DNA from 3 places in the Blautia obeum ATCC 29174 genome. Region 3 is predicted to be linked to each of the others. Evidence: riboswitches for the same ligand, from Rfam matches in the RefSeq annotation. Region 3 holds a riboswitch; each other region holds the start of a gene.
The links. Region 3 has a riboswitch for cobalamin ahead of NQ503_RS13675 (cysteine-rich small domain-containing protein). Riboswitches for the same ligand answer to the same signal wherever they lie in the genome.
Positions count from the first base shown of each region.

Region 1: it holds a riboswitch for cobalamin, as region 3 does, so the genes downstream of both, NQ503_RS04610 (sirohydrochlorin cobaltochelatase) here and NQ503_RS13675 (cysteine-rich small domain-containing protein) in region 3, are expected to answer to the same signal.
Region 2: it holds a riboswitch for cobalamin, as region 3 does, so the genes downstream of both, NQ503_RS05365 (ABC transporter substrate-binding protein) here and NQ503_RS13675 (cysteine-rich small domain-containing protein) in region 3, are expected to answer to the same signal.

Region 1 covers NZ_CP102265.1:957,605-964,466, forward strand. The annotation lists gene NQ503_RS04590 (YdcP family protein) at 1-288, opposite strand, end outside; gene NQ503_RS04595 (YdcP family protein) at 310-624, opposite strand; partial or broken gene NQ503_RS17705 (manganese catalase family protein) at 853-1,083, shown strand; gene NQ503_RS04605 (Na+/H+ antiporter NhaC family protein) at 1,210-2,490, shown strand; cobalamin riboswitch at 2,537-2,742, shown strand; gene NQ503_RS04610 (sirohydrochlorin cobaltochelatase) at 2,925-4,283, shown strand; gene NQ503_RS04615 (hypothetical protein) at 4,378-5,328, shown strand; gene NQ503_RS04620 (ABC transporter substrate-binding protein) at 5,331-6,506, shown strand; gene NQ503_RS04625 (FecCD family ABC transporter permease) at 6,521-6,862, shown strand, end outside.
Region 2 covers NZ_CP102265.1:1,118,408-1,125,269, reverse strand. The annotation lists gene NQ503_RS05385 (CGGC domain-containing protein) at 1-107, opposite strand, end outside; gene NQ503_RS05380 (sirohydrochlorin cobaltochelatase) at 104-892, opposite strand; gene NQ503_RS05375 (ABC transporter ATP-binding protein) at 915-1,688, opposite strand; gene NQ503_RS05370 (FecCD family ABC transporter permease) at 1,685-2,770, opposite strand; gene NQ503_RS05365 (ABC transporter substrate-binding protein) at 2,772-3,764, opposite strand; cobalamin riboswitch at 3,883-4,079, opposite strand; partial or broken gene NQ503_RS17735 (restriction endonuclease) at 4,349-4,625, opposite strand; gene NQ503_RS17730 (helix-turn-helix domain-containing protein) at 6,083-6,223, opposite strand; partial or broken gene NQ503_RS05350 (SDR family NAD(P)-dependent oxidoreductase) at 6,218-6,556, opposite strand; gene NQ503_RS05345 (rubredoxin) at 6,711-6,862, opposite strand, start outside.
Region 3 covers NZ_CP102265.1:2,824,968-2,831,829, reverse strand. The annotation lists gene nudC (NAD(+) diphosphatase) at 1-653, opposite strand, end outside; cobalamin riboswitch at 891-1,084, shown strand; gene NQ503_RS13675 (cysteine-rich small domain-containing protein) at 1,416-1,715, shown strand; gene NQ503_RS13670 (phosphatase) at 2,351-3,064, opposite strand; gene NQ503_RS13665 (glycyl radical protein) at 3,407-5,926, shown strand; gene NQ503_RS13660 (glycyl-radical enzyme activating protein) at 5,937-6,728, shown strand.

The DNA.
Region 1 (6,862 bases), 1.8 Mb from region 3:
GTCCACCTCTGCTCCCTGAAAGGTAGCCGTTGCCACAGTATCTGCCACTGGATTGATAAGTTCCACCTCTGCGTTGTAATCGAGCTCCTTTAACGGCACGCTGGCAGGGATGGAAACCTGAATCATACGCCCCTGTCCTCTGGATTTTAAGTCATAGGTACGCTCCTTGATTTCTTCTGATACCGAGCCGTCTTCATTCTGGAGGTGAACCTCACGGCGGAGGGCAGAAAATTTCAATGCCCCGAATGTTGCTTCCTTGTCAATCACGATTCCGTTTGCTAATCTCATAGTCTGATGTCCTCCTTTTCCTTACGCTTTTACCATATCGTCAGCGTGCAAAATGTAGTTGGTAAAGCCCCTTGTGCCGATTTTATAGCCCTCTGCGGTGATACGGGGATTGACGAGCTTTACACGTTCCTCAAAGTCAAAATGCTTCTCTCCGGCTTCGGCAGGGAGGATAACCACAATATCATCCGCCCTCTGCACGTCTGAATAAAGATTGAAGCTGCGGGAGAGTACCGCCATGCGTCCGTTGATTCTTCTCTGTTCTGTTTTGTCTTCTCCGGCAAACTCCAAGTTGCCGAATGTCTTTTCCATGTTGGGAATAACGAATTTTAATTCCATATAGATGTACCTGTCCTTTCTGAATGTTGTGTTTGATGGTTGGTTTCGGATTCTGGTCTGGAAACGGAGGGGAACGCTCCGGCGGTGGTGATTTCTTCGTAGTATCACATCCTTTTTGGTTTTGGGGTAAAAAAATAGACGCTCATTTCTGAACGTCTGAATTGATACACTGGAAAGGCGGAATATCTGCTTTACCCTCTATATTTTTGTATATGTTGTACTTACAAGGTCGCCCCAGAACAGAAAGCCCGGGCAACGTACGATAATATTCTTCGAGTTGTCCGTGACATTCCTGAAATTGCAGATCCGATTCGTTTTCTACGTGCGAGAGAAGTCGTACACTTCCAGCGTTTCGGGGAAGCACTTCGTTCCGTACAGGAACAGCTGGATGCGAAAAACTTCTATGCATTCAATCCGAGCTTTGACTGTCCATGTGAGGCGTCCTGTAAAAATTCATAACAACAAAGAAATATCAAATAAGACCTGGGAGGATTCTTCCGGGTCTTTTAGGGTAAATACAGGATTTTACAATTCCTTTCATCCATGTTATTATGACAACGCATTAAATATGAAAGGAAAACGATCATGGAAGTTCTGACGATTGGGATTTTCTGTGCTTTGCTCATTATATGCATCATAACGGGAAAATCTATATTATATGCTCTTCTGGCAGGTCTGATCATTTTCAGCCTGTATGGAAAAAAACAGGGATATAGCTGGAGACAGATTAGCAGGATGGCATTACAGGGAGTCTGGAAAGTAAAAAATATTCTGCTCACATTTATACTGATCGGAATGCTGACAGCACTTTGGCGACAGGCTGGAACAATTCCTGCAATCATCTGTTATACCGTGCATCTGATAAAACCATCGACATTTTTGCTGATGACATTTCTTCTGAATTGTCTGATCTCAGTCCTGACAGGAACTGCTCTTGGTACGGCAGCTACGATTGGTGTTGTATGTGCAACGATGGCTTCTGCACTTGGAATTCCTTCATGGATGACCGGTGGTGCAATTCTTTCCGGGGTATATTTCGGAGATCGTTGTTCTCCTGTTTCGACAAGTGCACTTCTGGTGGCGGAGCTGACGGAGACAGGTATCTATACAAATATAAAAAATATGATCAAAAGTGCATTGGCACCATTTACCATTACCTGTATTCTTTATCTGACTGTCAGCATACAGCTTCATGGAAAAACAGAGATGCCGGATCTTGGACATGCTTTTGGCAGTGAGTTCCGGCTCAGCTGGATTGCATTGCTGCCTGCAGCGGTGATTCTGCTGTTGGCTGTTATGCAGGCAGGGGTGAAGATCGCGATGATCGCAAGTATAGTTACTGCAATTCCTGTCTGTATTGGCCTTCAGAATATGGCATTTACGGAACTTCCTGAACTTCTTCTGAATGGTTTCCATTCTACAGATGTGACGGTAGCGGCAATGCTGAATGGAGGTGGTATCACTTCGATGTTGAAGGTTGGAGCAATCGTATGCATTTCTTCATCTTATTCAGGTATTTTTCAGGCAACAGGAATCCTGAATGGATTTCAGAAAATGGTCTGTTTGCTTGCCGACAGGACAAAACCATATTTTGCAGTGCTTGTCACATCAATCCTGACAAGCGTTATGGCATGTAATCAGACACTGGCAATCATGCTTACAGATCAGCTCTGCAGCAGAACAGAACCGGATAAGCTGCGTTTTGCCAATAATCTGGAGGACAGTGCAGTGCTCATAGCACCTTTGGTGCCGTGGTCGATCGCGTGTGCTGTTCCGCTTACAGCAGCAGGTGCACCGGGATACAGCGTCTTATTTGCAGTGTTTTTGTATCTGCTTCCGTTGTGCGATTTAGTGTTAAAAAAATAACTGCCCTATTGTAAATTGACCAAAATAGTGGTATTCTGTAAGAAATTGAATAATAAAAATAACAGGTGCTGATGTTAGATAATCAAATAGCCTTCAGTTAAAAGGGAAACAGGTGTAAGTCCTGTACGATCTCGTCACTGTATACAGGGAATGCAGAATCATGTGTGTATGCACAGTCACTGGGAAACTGGGAAGACGATTCGGGTGTATTGATCTGTAAGTCAGGAAACCTGCCTGCTATTGGTACGGGGATTTTAAATTCCGGATCACGAGTAATTGGTTGTACCATAATCCAGAAACTCTAGCCCGGTGCAGGAGTTTTTTTATTGGGAAATATAGTATTTCTCCGAAAAATATTTTTTGACCAGGCTTGCTGCCGTACTTTGTTATTCATTTTAATTTTCATGAGAAAACAGGTACAGGAGGAAAAAAACATGAAAAACAAAACTGTAAAAGCACTGGCAATTGCAATGACTGTAGCAACAGTCACAATGATGGGATCTGCAAGCATCTACGCTTCTGATGACACTGCTGAGACAGCAACAGAAGAAACCGCAGATGATGCAGAAACCGCAGATGATGCAGAAACCGCTGATACAGAAGAAGCTTCCGATGATGATCAGAAAGCAGCAGATGAAGTAGCAGCACTGATCGACAAGATTTATGTTCAGGAAAGAACTGATACAACAGATGAAGACTGCAAAGCTGCCAAAGAAGCATGGGATAAACTGACAGACGCTCAGAAGGAACTGGTTGAAGGCGAAGAAGCTGATCCGGATTACTTCGGACGTGACACTGGTGATGCATCCAAAGATGATCCTCGTAACCAGGATGAAATCGGTGAGAACGAACTTCTTGTTGTAAGCTTTGGTACATCCTTCAACGACAGCCGTGCTGAGGATATCAAAGGAATCGAAGACAAACTGCAGGAAGCATATCCGGATTGGTCTGTAAGACGTGCATTTACAGCACAGATCATTATCAACCATGTAGAAGCAAGAGATGATGAAGTGATTGACAATATGCAGCAGGCACTTGACCGTGCAGTTGATAATGGCGTTAAAAATCTTGTTGTTCAGCCTACACATCTGATGCATGGTGCTGAATATGATGAAATGACAGAAGCAATTGATGGATACAAAGATAAATTTGAATCTGTTGCAATCGCAGAGCCAATGCTTGGCGAAGTTGGTGATGACGCTACTGTAATTAACGATGATAAGAAAGCTGTTGCACAGGCTATCACAGATGAAGCCTGCAAAGAAGCTGGATATGACAGTATGGAAGCTGCTGCAGAAGATGGAACAGCATTTGTATTCATGGGACATGGTACTTCCCATACAGCAAATGTAACATATGATCAGATGCAGACACAGATGAATGACCTTGGATTCACAAATGCTTTCATTGGTACTGTAGAAGGTGAACCGGAAGATACAGAATGCCAGGCTGTTATCGCAAAAGTTAAAGATGCTGGATTTAAGAAAGTTGTTCTTCGTCCACTGATGGTTGTTGCTGGTGACCATGCAAACAACGATATGGCTGGTGATGATGACGATTCCTGGAAATCTCAGTTCAATGCATCTGGTGCATTTGACAGCGTTGACTGCCAGATCGCAGGTCTTGGAAGAATTGAAGCTGTAGAGGATCTTTACGTAGAGCATACAAAAGCAGCAATTGATTCTCTTGGAACAGCTGATACAACTGAAGAAACAACAGATGATACTGCAGAAGCAGCAGATGACACAACAGATGGTGCAGAAGAAGTTACAGACGATTCTGCAGCAGAATAATGTAATGTGTAAATAATTTATGCAATAAACGGGACTGCCCGGAAGGCTTGATTGTCTTCCGGGCAGTTCCTGTAAAATCAGGAGGATTTATATTATGAAACGTTCAGTGGCAATGATGGCATGCGTATTAAGCGGAGCTATGGTACTTGGCAGTTTCAGCCCGGTTATGGCAGAGACAGGAGCAAAGGCAGTTTCTGCAACAGTGACAGATTCAAAATCATCAGATGATAAAAAGGATGATGCAAAAGCTGATACAGCGGACAAAAAGGACGATGCAAAGGATACGGTGCTTGAAGACGGTACTTACAGTGCAGAGTTTGATACAGACAGTGGAATGTTTCATGTAAATGAAGCAAATGACGGTAAAGGAACGTTGACAGTCAAAGATGGTAAGATGACAATCCATGTGAGCCTGAATTCAAAGAAGATCGTAAATCTTTTTGTTGGAAAGGCAGAAGATGCCCAGAAAGACGGAGCTGAGATTCTTGAGCCGACAACAGATGAAGTAACATATAGTGATGGATATAAAGAAGAAGTTTACGGATTTGATATCCCGGTTCCTGCCATTGATGAAGAATTTGATGTTGCTTTGATCGGAAAGAAGAACAAATGGTACGATCATAAAGTAAAAGTAACAAATCCTCAGAAAGAAGCCGATGCTGAAGTTTCTGACACAAAAGAAACCGATACAAAAAAGATGACTGCTGAAGATCTGAAACTTGAAGATGGTGATTATACTGCAGATGTGAAGCTGGAAGGTGGATCCGGAAAGGCTACAGTAACCTCTCCGGCTGAATTTACAGTTAAAGATGGAAAGGTAACTGCATCTGTAGAATGGAGCAGTCCGTACTATGATTATATGCTGATTGGTGATGACAAATATGAACCAGTCAACAAGGATGGAAATTCTGTGTTTGAAATTCCGGTAGATGGTTTTGATTATCCTATGGAAGTCACAGCGGACACCGTTGCAATGAGTACTCCTCATGAGATTGAATATACTTTACAGTTTGATTCCGCAAGTATTAAAGAGGCAGAAAAATAAAAATGAGAAAAACGTTACGCATTTTTTTATGCGCAGCATTGAGCGCATCAATGATGCTGACTGTACCTGTATGGGCTCAGTCAGCTGATGAAAAAGAGACGACAGAAAGTAATGCCGTCAGACAGGACCTGGCTGGCTTAAAATATGATCACAGTCTGGAACTTCAGTATGCAGATCAGTTTTCAGTAGATTATTATGAAGATGGTTATGCACTTATCACAATTGCAGGAGATGGGCAGTTTCTTCTTGTTCCGGAAGGAAAAGAAGCTCCGGAAGGCCTTGACAGTGATATTGCAGTTATTAAACAGCCACTTGATAATATCTATCTTGTGGCAACATCGGCAATGGATCTTTTCTGTGCATTGGACGGGCTGGACAGCATCAGTCTTTCAGGAACCAATGCTGACGGATGGTATATCGATGAGGCTAAGAAAGCACTGGAAGATGGAAGTATTTCTTTTGCTGGTAAGTACAGTGCACCGGATTACGAACTGATTTTGTCTAAAAATTGTGATCTGGCGATTGAGTCTACAATGATCTACCATAAACCGGAAGTAAAAGAAAAGCTTGAGCAGTTCGGGATCCCGGTTCTGGTAGAGCATTCAAGTTACGAAAGTCATCCGCTTGGCCGTACTGAGTGGTTGAAGCTATATGGGGTTCTTCTTGGAAAAGAAGAACTTGCAGACAAACTTTTTCAGGAACAGGTTGATAAATTGAAAGCAATAGAGGACAGTGAATCTACCGGAAAGACAGTGGCTTTCTTCTATATCAATTCAGTAGGGGCTGCCAATGTTCGTAAGTCAGGAGATTACGTATCCAAGATGATCGAACTCGCCGGTGGAAAATATATTTTCAGTGACCTTGGAGCGGAGGATGATAACTCTCTTTCCACAATGAATATGCAGATGGAAGAGTTTTATGCCGGAGCTAAGGATGCGGATTATATCATCTACAATAGTACGATCGATGGTGAACTGACAGATATCAGCCAGATGCTGGAGAAGAGTTCTCTGCTTGCTGATTTTAAAGCAGTTAAGGATGGAAATGTCTGGTGTACCAATCAGAATCTGTTTCAGGAGACAATGGAACTTGGAACAATGATCGAAGATATTCATACCATGCTGACCTCAGATGATCCAAATCTGGATACACTGACTTATATGCATAAATTAAAATGATGAGAGGAAGTAACATGCGGAAGAAATTACATTTCAGATACTGGCTGTCTTTTATAATACTGATAGTGCTTCTGCTGGTCTTTATATTCTGGAATATCAATTCAGGAAGTATTTCTATTTCACTGAAGGATATATTTCAGATACTGTTCCACAAAAACGGAGATGAGACTGCTTATAATATTGTCTGGGAGATAAGACTGCCACGAATACTGGCGGCAGTGATTCTTGGAGGAGCGCTTTCAGTATCAGGGTTTCTTCTGCAGACATTTTTTGGAAATCCGATCGCAGGTCCTTTTGTACTTGGTATTTCATCAGGTGCAAAACTGATCGTGGCATTGACAATGATCTATCTGCTG
Region 2 (6,862 bases), 1.7 Mb from region 3:
GAATATCCATCAAAAAAGTCACTGCGATTCTGAAAGGCCTTCAGGCATCCCACTCTGGCACATACATTATTGGAGTGAAGGCAGGTCAGTGTTCCAATTTTAATCATACCGCTTCCCTCGCATGTTCCACAAAGAGTTTTCGAATACTTTCATATTCCCCCAGTCCTTTCAGAACTGTCTGCACTTCATAACCAGCTTTGCTGATGATATTTTTCCAGGAGTCTTCTTCCTCTCCTGCCATGTCATTTTTCGCATGGTCACCGGCAACGATCATAAACGGTGCGATTACCACTTTTTTTACCCCGCATTTTCCAAGCTGTTTCATGACCTGGTCAATTTCAGGATAACCTTCCACAGTTCCTACGATCACATTTTCATATCCCATATCCTTGAATCTGTAATCCAGTGCGGCATAAACGGCATTTGCGTAGTGCTCGGTTCCATGCCCCATAAGCACAAGTGCCGTTTCCTTATCCTTAATTACAGGGAACTCATCTGCAACCGCTTTCACCACATACTCATTATCTTTTTCTGTTGTAAGTAGAGGAGCTCCGAATTTCACAGACTGAAAATGATCTGCATACGCCAGAACATCCTTTTTCATAAGATCATTTTCCACACCGTTCATTACATGAGTAGGCTGAATGATCACATCTGTAATTCCATCCTTTTTCATACGCTCCATTGCTTCTGCCACATTGTCATAGTGAATATGATCTCTCTTTTCAATTCTGGCGAGAATCATTTTGCTGGTCCATGCGCGATAAATTTTACAATCTGTAAAAGCAGCTCCAATTTCTTTTTCAATCGCATCAATGGTCACTGCTCTGGTATCTTCATGACTGGTACCAAAGCTGACTACAAGAATTCCTTTTTTTGCTGTATCGCTCATTCAGCTTTCCTCCACTTTTTCTTTATTTTTTCACATGCAAAGGATGGTATGTAACATTCAGCATGCCGTATTCATCCTTTTTTACAGTTGCATCTACTTCATATAACATATGTATAAAATCTTCTGTAATGACTTCTTCTGGAGTTCCGCAAGCCACCAGACGACCGTTCTTCATGGCATAGATCCGGTCGCAGTATGCTGCTGCAATATTCAGATCATGCAAAGCACCGATCACAGTGACCCCAAGACTTTTTACAATATCCAGAAGCTGGAGCTGGTATTTGATGTCAAGATGGTTGGTAGGCTCATCCAGGATCAGACAGTCAGTTTTCTGTGCCAGAGCTCTTGCCAGAATGATTCGCTGCTGCTCACCGCCAGACAAACTTGAAAAAACACGGTGCCGATAGGGAAGCATTTCCACTTTTTCCAAACATTCTTCCACGATCTTATAATCCTCGGCATTATCCCGTTCCATGGTTTTCTTATGAGGAGCCCTTCCCATCATTACAATTTCCTGTACGGAAAATTCAAAATTATAGTAGTTGTGCTGGGACACCACTGCCAGTGCTTTTGCAGAATCCTTTACCTTATATTCGTTCAGCGGTTTTCCATCCAGCATGATCACACCGGTATCTGGCTTCAGTACACGGTAAATACATTTCAGCAATGTACTTTTTCCACTTCCGTTTGGTCCTATAATTCCTACAAATTCCTTTTCCTTTATGGCTGCGTCAATTCCCTTAAGAATCTCATTTCCGCCAAGCTCCACATGGATATCAGAAGCTGTCAGTTTCATGATTTCTCACCTCCGAATCCATAAGATCTGCGTACCAGCAGATAAATAAAGCAAGGTGCTCCGATCATGGATACCAGGATTCCGATTGGGACTTCACTCTTGGGAATAATGATCCTGGAAGCAACATCTGCCCAGATCAGGAAAATGGAACCGCTAAGTGCTGACAGTGGAAGCATTTTCTTGTGATCGGTTCCAAAGAACATTCGTACCACATGAGGAATAATGAGTCCTACAAATCCAATGATACCTGCGGAATATACCACAAAACCGATCAACAGTGCTGTCACTACAAGATACACCTGACGATATCTGTGCAGGTCAGTTCCTAATGTGATGGATACCTCATCTCCAAGCAGCATCATATTGAGAATACGGCTCTGGGTGCAGAAAAACAGGGTTGCTATAAAAACGCAGGGAATAATCACAGCCAGATTTTCCCATTTCGCACCTGCCAGACTTCCCATCAGCCAGAAAGTAACTGTCTGGATTCCATCTCTGTCGCCCGCAATATAGACAACAAAGTTTGAAAATGCACTGCACACACTTCCAAGTGCTGTACCTGCAAGCAGAAGTCGGACTGAATTTGCCCGGCCTCCTATATTTGCAGTGATCTGTACCAGTACAGAAATAAGGAAGGCTCCGATAAATGCGCAGATTCCAATAGAGTTGGAGCCAAATACGGCTCCAACTCCAAGAAAGATTGCCACTGTTGCACCAAGAGATGCACCAGAGGAAATACCCAGAATATACGGATCTGCAATCGGATTTTTCACAATGGCTTGCATTATCACACCTGCAACTGCCAGACCCATGCCAACGGCTGTTGCAAGAAGAATACGGGGAAGGCGGATAAACCACACAATATCAGACATGGCTCCTACACCATAAACCTCCGGATCCCCGATTCCAAACACTTTATACAAAATTACACTATACACATCTTTCACAGAAAGATCTACAGAACCAATGGTAACTGCAGTCAGAATGGATATCACCAGAAGCACAGTCAGTAATATCACCGCCAGCACATAGATCGGCTTTCCATGAAAAATTCCATTTTTAAAATCCGGTTTTCTTTTCATTTTATTCGTACAGATCCGGATATAATGCTTTTGCAAATGTCATAATTCCGTCATAGGTTCTGACACCGCTGCAGTATACTTCATTCAAGTTTACAGAGAATACTTTGTTGTTCTTAACTGCTGAAAGGCTCGCATATGCAGGGTTATCTGTAATATCAGCGATTGCCTCATCAGCTGTCATAAATCCATCATAGTTGATCATGAATAATACGTCCGGATCAGCTGCGATCAGATCCTCTGCACCAACGTTTTCAGAGTTCTCTGCACCAAGCTTCAGCTCTGCACCAAGTGTCTCCGGAATATTTCCGCCAAGTGTCTCTGTTCCATATACACGGAAGGAATCTCCCTCATCCTCAAGAACTGCTACGGATAACGGGTCTGTTCCTTCTACATGCTCTTTTACTTTATCAATCTCACCCTTCATCTGATCAACGATTTCCTCTGCCTTGTCTTCGCAATCAAAGATCTTGCCAAGGTTCAGGATATCCTCATATTCGTCTTCAATTGTACGTGGGAACTCAGAAGCCGGTCCCTTTGCAGCACTGTTCAGGGACATGTATGTATTTACATCTCTCTCCTGCCAGAAGCTTACATCAGAAAGCCAGTCATCATCGAAAGAAGAATACCATGCCGCAATAAAATCAGGCTCCATTGCAACAACTTCCTCTTTGGATGGCTTGGTATCCATATACTGAATCTTGTCAAATTCATCTTTTAAATCCTCACGCACATCACCGTCCAGACCGCAAGCAGCTACGATCTTATCACCGAGACCAAGTGCCAGAAGCTCTTCGATATTGGAGTTTGCATATGCAAATACTTTCTCCGGAGCTTTCTCAAAAGTCATTTCAATCGGTTCGTTCTCATAATTGTAGGTTGTGATTGTTACGGGATAATGGCTGTCTCCATCCTCCGCAAATACAGTTGTTCCCATTCCCAGGCTGAGAATTCCTGCCAGACATAACATTCCTGCTACTGTTTTCATGTTTTTCATGCTTTTTCTCCTTATTTTTTCTTTTGTTTTTTTGCTTTTAAAAGAAAAAAGTCCGCTTCCATAAAAAAGCGGGCATCACAAAAAAACATGATACGAAAGACAGCACTTTACACGGAAGTTTCTTTCTATGAACCAAGCAGGTTTCCTGGCTTACAGCTTAAATCCCCATTCCCTTCTCACATAAAAATGCAATGGATATGAATGTGGCATAACTGAATACAGTGACCGGATCGTTCAGGATTCTCACCTGATTCCCTCTTCTGAAAATAGTGTAAATTTTATATATTTTTCAGCACTTGGCACATTTATTCTTTTAAGCAAAGCTATTATAACTTACGCTTTAACCAAAGTAAAGAATTTTCTTTAACAATATTTTTGATAATTTTACTTTTTTGTATTTGCTGGAATTCCCAGAGGTTGACCGCCCCTGCCGGGGGGGATAAAGTTCGCGCACCACTCATATAGCATGTCTTGCAATCCATAGAACATTGAATTACATTCGTGCTATTCACAGAGAGATACAAAAGATGACATACACAGCACTCTTTCCTATGATTGTTGAGGAAATATTATCCCTTAACGCCTTATCTCATCACCATATCAAAAAGACTCTGATAACTATCCACGACATCAAAAACAACGCTGTCACTACTGATAGCCTTAAAGTCTTCCCGTGCGCAGTGTATCTTAGATTCCTCAATCGAACGCAGCTGCATAGAGGACATAGAGCCCTTGGTTTCAGCTGCAAAATAAATATGCTTTACCTTTCCCCTTATAGAAAGTAATTGCCCAGTCAGGATTATAATTTCCTACCGGTGTCGAAATATAGAATCCATTCGGCAAATCAGTAAATACCTTCATACTGTAATACTTATCCAAAACGGCATAAGTAATGTGCTTGATAATGGCTGCTGCCTTTTCCTCATTAATGAGTGCAACTGCCTTGATAATGAACTCTTCAGGATTATCTTTAAACTGATTAAAAACAGTCTTTTTGATACCACGCAGAATAGCAATAACATCCTTACGAGTCAACTTTGTCTCTTCCACCAGTTTGCCAACCAAATCATATTTCACGCTACTATTGACAGGAATCCGTATCTGCGTACCGTAAGCAGAAGTTTCCTTTGTAAAGGCAGCTCCACATTCCAAAGCTTCTTTCGATTTACTTTCTTCCATTGCACCTGATTCAATCTTGAAGAAAATCTTAGCAACTATCAGCTTAGCATCCAGAGAAGCTATTGCATTTCGGATCAGTTCATCAATATCAAAATCTACGATATAAATAGACTTTACATTTATCTTTGACCAGAGCGCTTGAAACTCAGGCATAGCAAATTTTTCTTCATTAACCTTAAGCTCAACATTATTACCACGAGCATTTTCCGGCTGCACTGCCCTCGGGTTGTAAACCGAATCGATGAGTTCCACAATGGATGCTGCAAAATTATTCACTTCTTCAGCAATTTGTAAAATGCCATTGAATTTGTCTTCGTAGTATTTATCAGTCAATACACCCTTCTTATCGATATAGCGATTAATTGTCAAATCATACATGATGGCATAGGCAGTATCCCTATCAACCACCTGTTCATGACCATCCAAATCGTTGATGACCTTTCCTACAAACAAATCAGCTGTAATAGTACGTGGCCGATCTGCCACATTCTCTGCGATTTCACTCTGTAAACCTTTCGCAAAGGAATCATAACTTTCACTGGCAATGACAGTCAGAATGTTGACATTATGAACATCATTTCCCAAAGCATTCGCATCCTGGCGTTCACCATCCTGGTTGACGCACAGACGTAGACCACGATCAACCTCCTGACGCTTACGAATATCACTGCCGCTCTGTTTCAGTGTACAGATTTGAAAAACATTCGGGTTATCCCAGCCCTCACGTAACGCTGAATGCGAGAAGATAAACCCAACGGGGGAACGCTTCGGATCTCTGTCCAAAAGCAGCTCTTTGTTTTTCATAATCAAATCGTAGGCGTCAACATCATGGGTAAAACAAAAGTGTTTATCCCAGATACAACAAACCAGCTCTCGGCGGAATTATTGATGAGCATATATTATTACGGATCAGGGGATTACAGGATACCGAAAAATTAGAACATTTAGACGTGACATATTTTGATGAAGCCAAACAAACTCATCTTCAGGAAGTACTTGACGAATGCCAGATAAAAAAATACCGTCTGATAAAGTGCCAGGACTTTAATTTTCACATTTAATCAAAAAGGACTACATTCTTATATCACAAGAACTGTAGTCCTTTATTTTTCTGCATTGGCAGTAATAAATGCTCACAATTATTTATTTTCCGACGGAATATATTCCAACAGGTCTTCTATTTTACAGTCTAGGGCACAACATAATCTTGCTAAAACAGCCGTATCTAGCCTAGTCACACTGCCTTTACAGTACTGATTCAGCTGTACATTTAGATCCATGACTTTATCAAAAGTCTCCTCTGTATAATCCATAAATGAGGTGTTTTCTGAAATTCCTGCATTATTTACCAGTACATCGACGCATCCATATTTTTCAATTGCCTCTTTAAAAGCCTTTCTGACAGACTCCATGCTTGCAAGATTTGGACTAATTCCAGCAACTATTGCATTGGGATATTTTTCTTTTAATTTATCTACAGCAGTATCTGCCGATTACTTTGAACTTGCCGCCAATACAACTGTAGCGCCTTCCTTCAAGAATTTATCAGCTGTAGCAAATCCTATGCCACAGCTTCCACCCGTAATGATTGCAATTTTATCTTTTAATCTCATTTAGACTACCTCCTCACTTAGTTTCTAGCCACATTATAAGCAAAAGGTAGATTATTTTCTGTGATATCATCATAAAATATCGCAATAAAAAACCCTGTTGCTCACGCACCAGGGTTTTGGTTTATCCATCCGTATTTAACAAAAGATTAGGCTTCTATTCAACTTCTGAAAACTCATCTTTTCCAACATTACATAATGGGCATTCAAAATCTTCCGGAACATCTTCCCATTTTGTTCCTGGTGCAATACCACCTTCTGGATAGCCCTTCTCCTCATCGTATTCCCATCCGCAAACATCACATACGT
Region 3 (6,862 bases):
TGACTCTTATAATAACGGAGATTTTTCACTTTCAGACCGACTTCTTCCATGACTTCGCGATGAACGGTTTCTTCAATTGTTTCACCAATTTCCGCGAAACCGGCGATCAGGGCATATTGCTTAAAGCTTCTGCCCTCATATTTGGAGCAGATGATCTTATCTCCGTTAGTAATACCGACGATCACAGCCGGCATAAGTACCGGATATTCCTGACGGCCACAGGAAGGGCAGTACATCATACGTTCTTTTGTATCGTGTTTCATTGGGAACCCGCAGCATCCGCAGAAACGGCGGTTTCTGTACCAGAACCAGAGCTGATATCCGGTAATCGAAGCAAAAGCAAGATACTGTGGCTGTACATAACGAAGCTCTCTGTTTTCGTGGAATTCATAGCCTGGCAGCAGGGAAGTATCCAGTCCCGGAATCAGATAAAAACGTTCGTCATCTATCGAGAAAAGATAGATATAATTTTTGTACAGGTCGCTTACGTTTCCTTCCAGTTCGCGGAAACGGGGAAGCGTTATAGAATTGTCTGTATCATTTTTATGAAAGAAACTCTTTCCGTTTTCATAAGCGAGCACAAAACTGCTGCCATCCGGAGCAACCGGTCTGTATTCATTGTGATAAGTATGTGGTGCAATATCCTGTATCATAAGGAACCTCCTGAAAAATAGAGTGCAATTTATTGTCTGGCGATGAGCTGTATTATCGAAAAGCTGTATTTACTGCTTTATCAGACTGTATTCAGTATAGGTGAGGTGTTGGGAAAATGCAAGGGAGGAGTTTATATAAGAAATGCGGTATGTAAATAAAATGATAAAAATTTGACAAAATGTTATGCGGGTTATTGACAGCATACTGACATCGTGCTATTATAATGTCAGTATAATTCCATATTGAACATATGAAGTGCTGACTGTAATCCGCGTAGCAGTCAGAAGAGGGAATCAGGTGAGAATCCTGAGCGATCCGGTCACTGTAACAGAGGAGCGACTTTTCGATATCCCATTGTACGATAGTATGAGAAGGGGAAAAGAAGTGATGATCCTGAAGTCAGGAAACCTGCTTTGTATGGCGAGGTTAAACTTCCGTGTAAAGTGTAACAACCAACTTAGGGTATCCGCAACCCAAAGTGTTGTCTGCTTGTTGGAAGCAGGCATTTTTTTATGGAATTCGCCTGTTCGTATGAATTATACCTATATGTATCGTGGTGGCCGCCACATACATACGACCCCTTAAAGGGTATGATTAAATGGCAGGCGGTACTACTCCGGATGCATTCGTTCCCTCCGCATATTTGAACGGATTCATTGTCTACCCCGGAGCAGTATCGCAAATCCTCTGAAATAAGTTTTGAAGATGACCAGTTCGGCAGTGCCGTGACTGGATTTTTTTATATAATGAGGTGAAAGTAAATGGAAAAACCATATTGGGAAGGGAAACACTATGCTTTTTTCAGCAATAAGGAATGTGAATATTTTCCGTGTCATGCAGGCGCAGATCCGGAGAACTTCAACTGTCTGTTCTGCTACTGCCCGCTGTATGCACTGGGCGATAAATGCGGCGGGAATTTTCGAATGACAGAAACAGGAATAAAAGACTGCACGAACTGCCAGCTGCCACATAAAGCACAAAATTACGGATACGTAACCGGGAAATACAGCGAGCTGGCGGAACTGATGAAGAAGATACGAGAAGAAAAAGACGGATTATGATATAGACATACATCCGATATTCTGGAACACGCTTCATTTTCGGGCTGCTCCCGTGCGCTTATTAGCGATTGCTCCGCATAACTCGCTGTCGCTCAGACAGATGCTCCACAACCGCCACTAGCACAGTCGCAGTCTCGAAAGCCTTGCTGGGTTCCTGAATATCGGATGCATGCTTTATCAGTTCAAAGCTTTTTATAGGATCATTTTCTTGCGACAGTTCCGCTTCCCCACAACCGGGAAGGCCTCTCGGGGCAGCGGCCGAAGGCCGTGAACCTCCGCCGGGGTGTGGTGGCACCACAAAGATGATATGGAAAATGAGAGAAGAGGAATTAATAGTATACATATATTTAAAATCTTCAGATAAATATAGAAAATATCTTAATTTAACTTCATATTCCTATACACAGAAAAAGGAACAGTCTCCTGACATTTTGACTCAGCAAATTTCCGTAGATTCTGACTGCGCTAATGATGGCTGCGTTGCACTGTCTGAGCACCCTTGGGTGCGAGTTTGCAAAAGCAGTCATCGATAGATGCGCGGGAAGAATCCGGAAATGCAGCGTGTCAACAAGTCAGGAGACTGTTTGCTTTTTCGTGATATATATTATTATTATTTATTATAGAATCTAAGATTCCTACCTCTCACTCAGTATCATCTTCAACCGAGGAATATCATTATTCAATATCATTTTTTCGGGAAACATCATCTCATGCACAAACTCCGCCGCACACGTAAAATCCCCGATATGCTCCACTCCATGGCTGTCACTCGACAGCACGATCGGAATTTCATACTTCATACAATACTTCAGGATCTCCCGGTTATTCGCCCGTGTATCCCCACGATACCCATACGGTGCGAGTGAAGCTTCATTGATCTCAAAAATAACACCATTCTCCTTAGCACCGACTGCCAGAGTCTCATAATCTACAGGAAAAGCTGGATTATCACAGTGTCCCAGGACTTTGACACATGGATGCGTCATGGCATTCAGATACGCACTGGTGTTTTCCGCAATCGTTCCACTATTGTAATTCTGTGCATGCATACTCGCAACCGCATAATCCAGTTCTCCGAGCAGTTCATCGTTCAGATCCAGATGCCCGTCAATATCCAGGATATTTAATTCCACTCCAAAAAGCAATTCAATTCCAAAACGCTTCTTCGGCGCATAAGTCAGACTGCGGAAATAAGAAGAAGTTCCAGCGGCCAGCGTTCCAGGACCGTGGTCTGTGATTCCGAGCAACTTCAGCCCTTTTCTGGAGGCTGCTTTGGCCATATCAGAAATCGTACAGGTGGTTCCGTGGCCACTTGCGATAGAATGCGTATGTATATCAGAAAGATACATGAAGATCCCTCCTTAGATCGAAAATAAATCGAAAAAATGTGGCAGATAAATATAAAATCTGACCGCAAAGATATCATTAACTCCAGTATGGCAGTCACTATCACAAAAGTCAACAGAAAAATGCAGTTCAAAATAAAAACCAACACAAAACCAATAAAAACCACAACAAAAACCTCGTAAAAAACAGAAGAATAATGTTGGATTTCGTTGACATGAAAGAGCACGTAGAGTATAATGATTCTATATGAATCGTGGCGTTTTAGCGCCTTCTGATTGCATATGAGATATGGTGTAAGAGATACCTTTAAGGTAGTGACACCATAAGAAAGGAGAAGCGTGGAGATGTTTAATACCACAGATGTTCCAAAGTCATCCAGGATTCCGAAACTGGTTGAGGCACTTTATGCCAATATGCCGGTAATCGAGTCTGCCAGAGCGAAGCTGCTTACTGAATCATATAAGGCTACCGAAGGTGAGCCGATGGTCACACGGCGTGCGGAAGCTTTTGCTCACATTCTCTGTAATATTCCGATCATCATTCGTGACAATGAACTGATCGTCGGAAGCAGCACGATCGCACCGCGAGGATGTCAGACATTCCCGGAATTTTCCTTCCAGTGGCTGGAAGATGAGCTGGATACCGTTGAAACGAGGAGCGCGGACCCGTTTTATATTGCAGAAGAGACCAAGCAGGAGTTAAGAGAAGTACATAAATACTGGAAGGGTAAGACATCCAGTGAACTTGCTACATCCTATATGGATCCGGAAGCAATCAAAGCAATCGAACACAATATCTTTACACCTGGAAACTATTTCTACAATGGTGTAGGTCACGTAACTGTTAAATATGGTGAAGTCCTTGCAATCGGATACAAGGGAATCATCGACAAAGCACAGGCAGAGCTGGACAAATGCCAGGTTGGAGATGCCAACTATGTTACGAAGAGCCATTTCTTAAATGCAGTGATCCTTTCCTGCCAGGCAGCAATCGAATACGCAGAAAGATATGCAGAACTCGCATCCCAGATGGCAGCAGAGTGTACAGATCCAGTACGTAAACAGGAACTTCTGCAGATTTCAGAAAACTGCAGCCGTGTACCGGCGAACGGAGCTACAAGCTTCTATGAAGCCTGCCAGTCTTTCTGGTTTGTACAGCAGCTGATTCAGATTGAATCCAGTGGACATTCCATTTCACCTGGACGTTTTGATCAGTATATGTATCCTTATTATAAGGAAGACATAGACAAAGGTGTGATCACAAGAGAGTTTGCACAGGAGCTGATCGACTGTATTTGGGTTAAGATGAATGACCTGAACAAGTGTCGTGATGAAGAATCAGCTAAGGGCTTTGCGGGATACAGCCTTTTCCAGAACCTGATCGTAGGCGGACAGAACAAATACGGCGAAGATGTTACCAATGATCTTTCATTTATGTGCATCGAGGCGTCCAAGCAGGTATTCCTGCCGCAGCCGTCTTTGTCGATCCGTGTATGGAATGGTTCTCCGCATGAACTGCTGATGAAGGCAGCTGACCTTACAAGAACCGGTATCGGACTTCCGGCTTACTATAATGATGAAGTTATCATTCCGGCACTGCAGAACAGAGGCCTCACTCTGGAAGATGCAAGAGAATACAACATCATCGGATGTGTTGAACCGCAGAAATCCGGTAAGACAAACGGCTGGCATGATGCAGCGTTCTTTAATATGTGCCGTCCGCTTGAACTTGTTTTTGCAAATGGTATGGACAAGGGTGTACAGGTTGGCATTCAGACTGGCGATGTTACCAAGATGAATACTTTCGACGAATTCTATGATGCATACAAGAAACAGATGGAATACTGTATTTCTCTGATGGTCAATGCAGATAATGCGATCGATGTTGCACATGCAGAGAGATGTCCGCTTCCGTTCCTTGCATCCATGGTAGATGACTGTCTGACCCGTGGCCTTACAGCAGAGCAGGGTGGAGCAGTTTATAACTTTACCGGTCCGCAGGGATTTGGTATTGCGAATATGGCAGATTCCCTGTATGCGATCCGCAAGCTTGTTTATGAAGATAAGAAAGTTTCCATGGAGACTTATAAAGAAGCGCTCGCATGGAACTACGACAAAGGCCTTGATGAAAAATCTGTTGCCGATATGTCAGAAATGATTCTCAAGGGAATGCAGGATGCAGGAATGACTGTCAACGAAGATACAGCAAAAGCAGTTCTTCAGACAGTTATGAGACTGAAACCTTCCGATGAGCAGATTCAGAAATTTACAGAACTGCATGATATGATCGATGAAGTTCCGAAATTCGGAAATGCCATCGATGATGTGGATTATTTTGCAAGAGATGTTGCATATACCTATACACGTCCTCTTCAGAAATATCATAATCCACGTGGAGGACAGTTCCATGCAGGACTTTATCCGGTATCTGCGAATGTTCCGCTGGGCGGACAGACAGGCGCTACTCCGGATGGCCGTTATGCGCATACTCCGGTAGCAGATGGTGTTTCTCCTTCTGCAGGTAAAGATGTCAACGGTCCGACGGCAGCAGCAACATCTGTTTCCAGACTGGATCACTTTATCGTATCCAACGGAACACTGTTTAACCAGAAATTCCATCCGTCAGCACTTGCCGGAAGAGAAGGACTGGAGAAATTTGTGGCTCTGATCAGAACATATTTTGATCAGAAGGGAATGCATATGCAGTTTAACGTTGTTGACAGAGCGACTCTGATCGATGCACAGAAGCATCCGGAGAAATACGCACATCTGGTTGTTCGTGTTGCCGGTTACAGTGCATTGTTTACAACACTGTCACGTTCTCTTCAGGACGATATCATCAGAAGAACAGAACAGGGCTTCTAAGAGGTAAACTATGAGTTATTTACAGACAAAAGGCCGCATTTTTGATGTTCAGCGATATTCGATCCATGACGGCCCGGGAATCCGTACGATTGTTTTCCTGAAAGGCTGTGTGTTGAGATGCAGATGGTGCTGCAACCCTGAATCACAGGAATACGGAATCCAGACAATGAAAGTCCTTGGCAAAGACAAGGTGATCGGTCGAGATGTTACAGTAGAAGAGATGATCAAAGTAGTCGAACAGGATCGTCCGTACTACCGCCGCTCCGGAGGGGGACTTACTCTTTCGGGCGGTGAGAGCCTCTGCCAGCCGGAATTTGCCAGAGATATGCTTCGGGCAGCAAAGGAACGGGGAATCAATACTGCACTGGAAAGTATGGCCTGTGCTCCATTTGAGACGATCGAGACAATCCTTCCGTATCTGGATCTGTATCTGATGGATATCAAGCATACCAATCCGGCAAAACACAAAGAATTTACCGGACGGGCAAATGACCTTATGATGGAAAATGCCCGTAAAGTAGCACTTTCCGGTAAATGTAAGCTGATCATCCGTGTTCCGGTCATTCCGACTTTTAATGATACAGTGGAAGAAATCCAGGGAATTGCATCTTTTGCAGATACACTTCCGGGTGTGGAACAGCTTCACCTGCTTCCGTATCACAGACTTGGTCAGGATAAATACATCGGACTTGGAAGACCTTATTTAATGGAAGGAATTCTTCCACCAACACAGGAACATATGCAGACGTTGAAGAAAGCAGCAGAATCCGTAAGTTCTCTGCATGTTCAGATTGGTGGATGAACAGAAAACAACAAAAACAACATTTTTATCGTGATAAAAACAACACAAAACAACGATAAAATCTTGACAATCTTGTTTATAAGGAGTAAAATCTCCTTAGAAGTACAATAAAACCAAAGTGGTTGTCCAGGGAC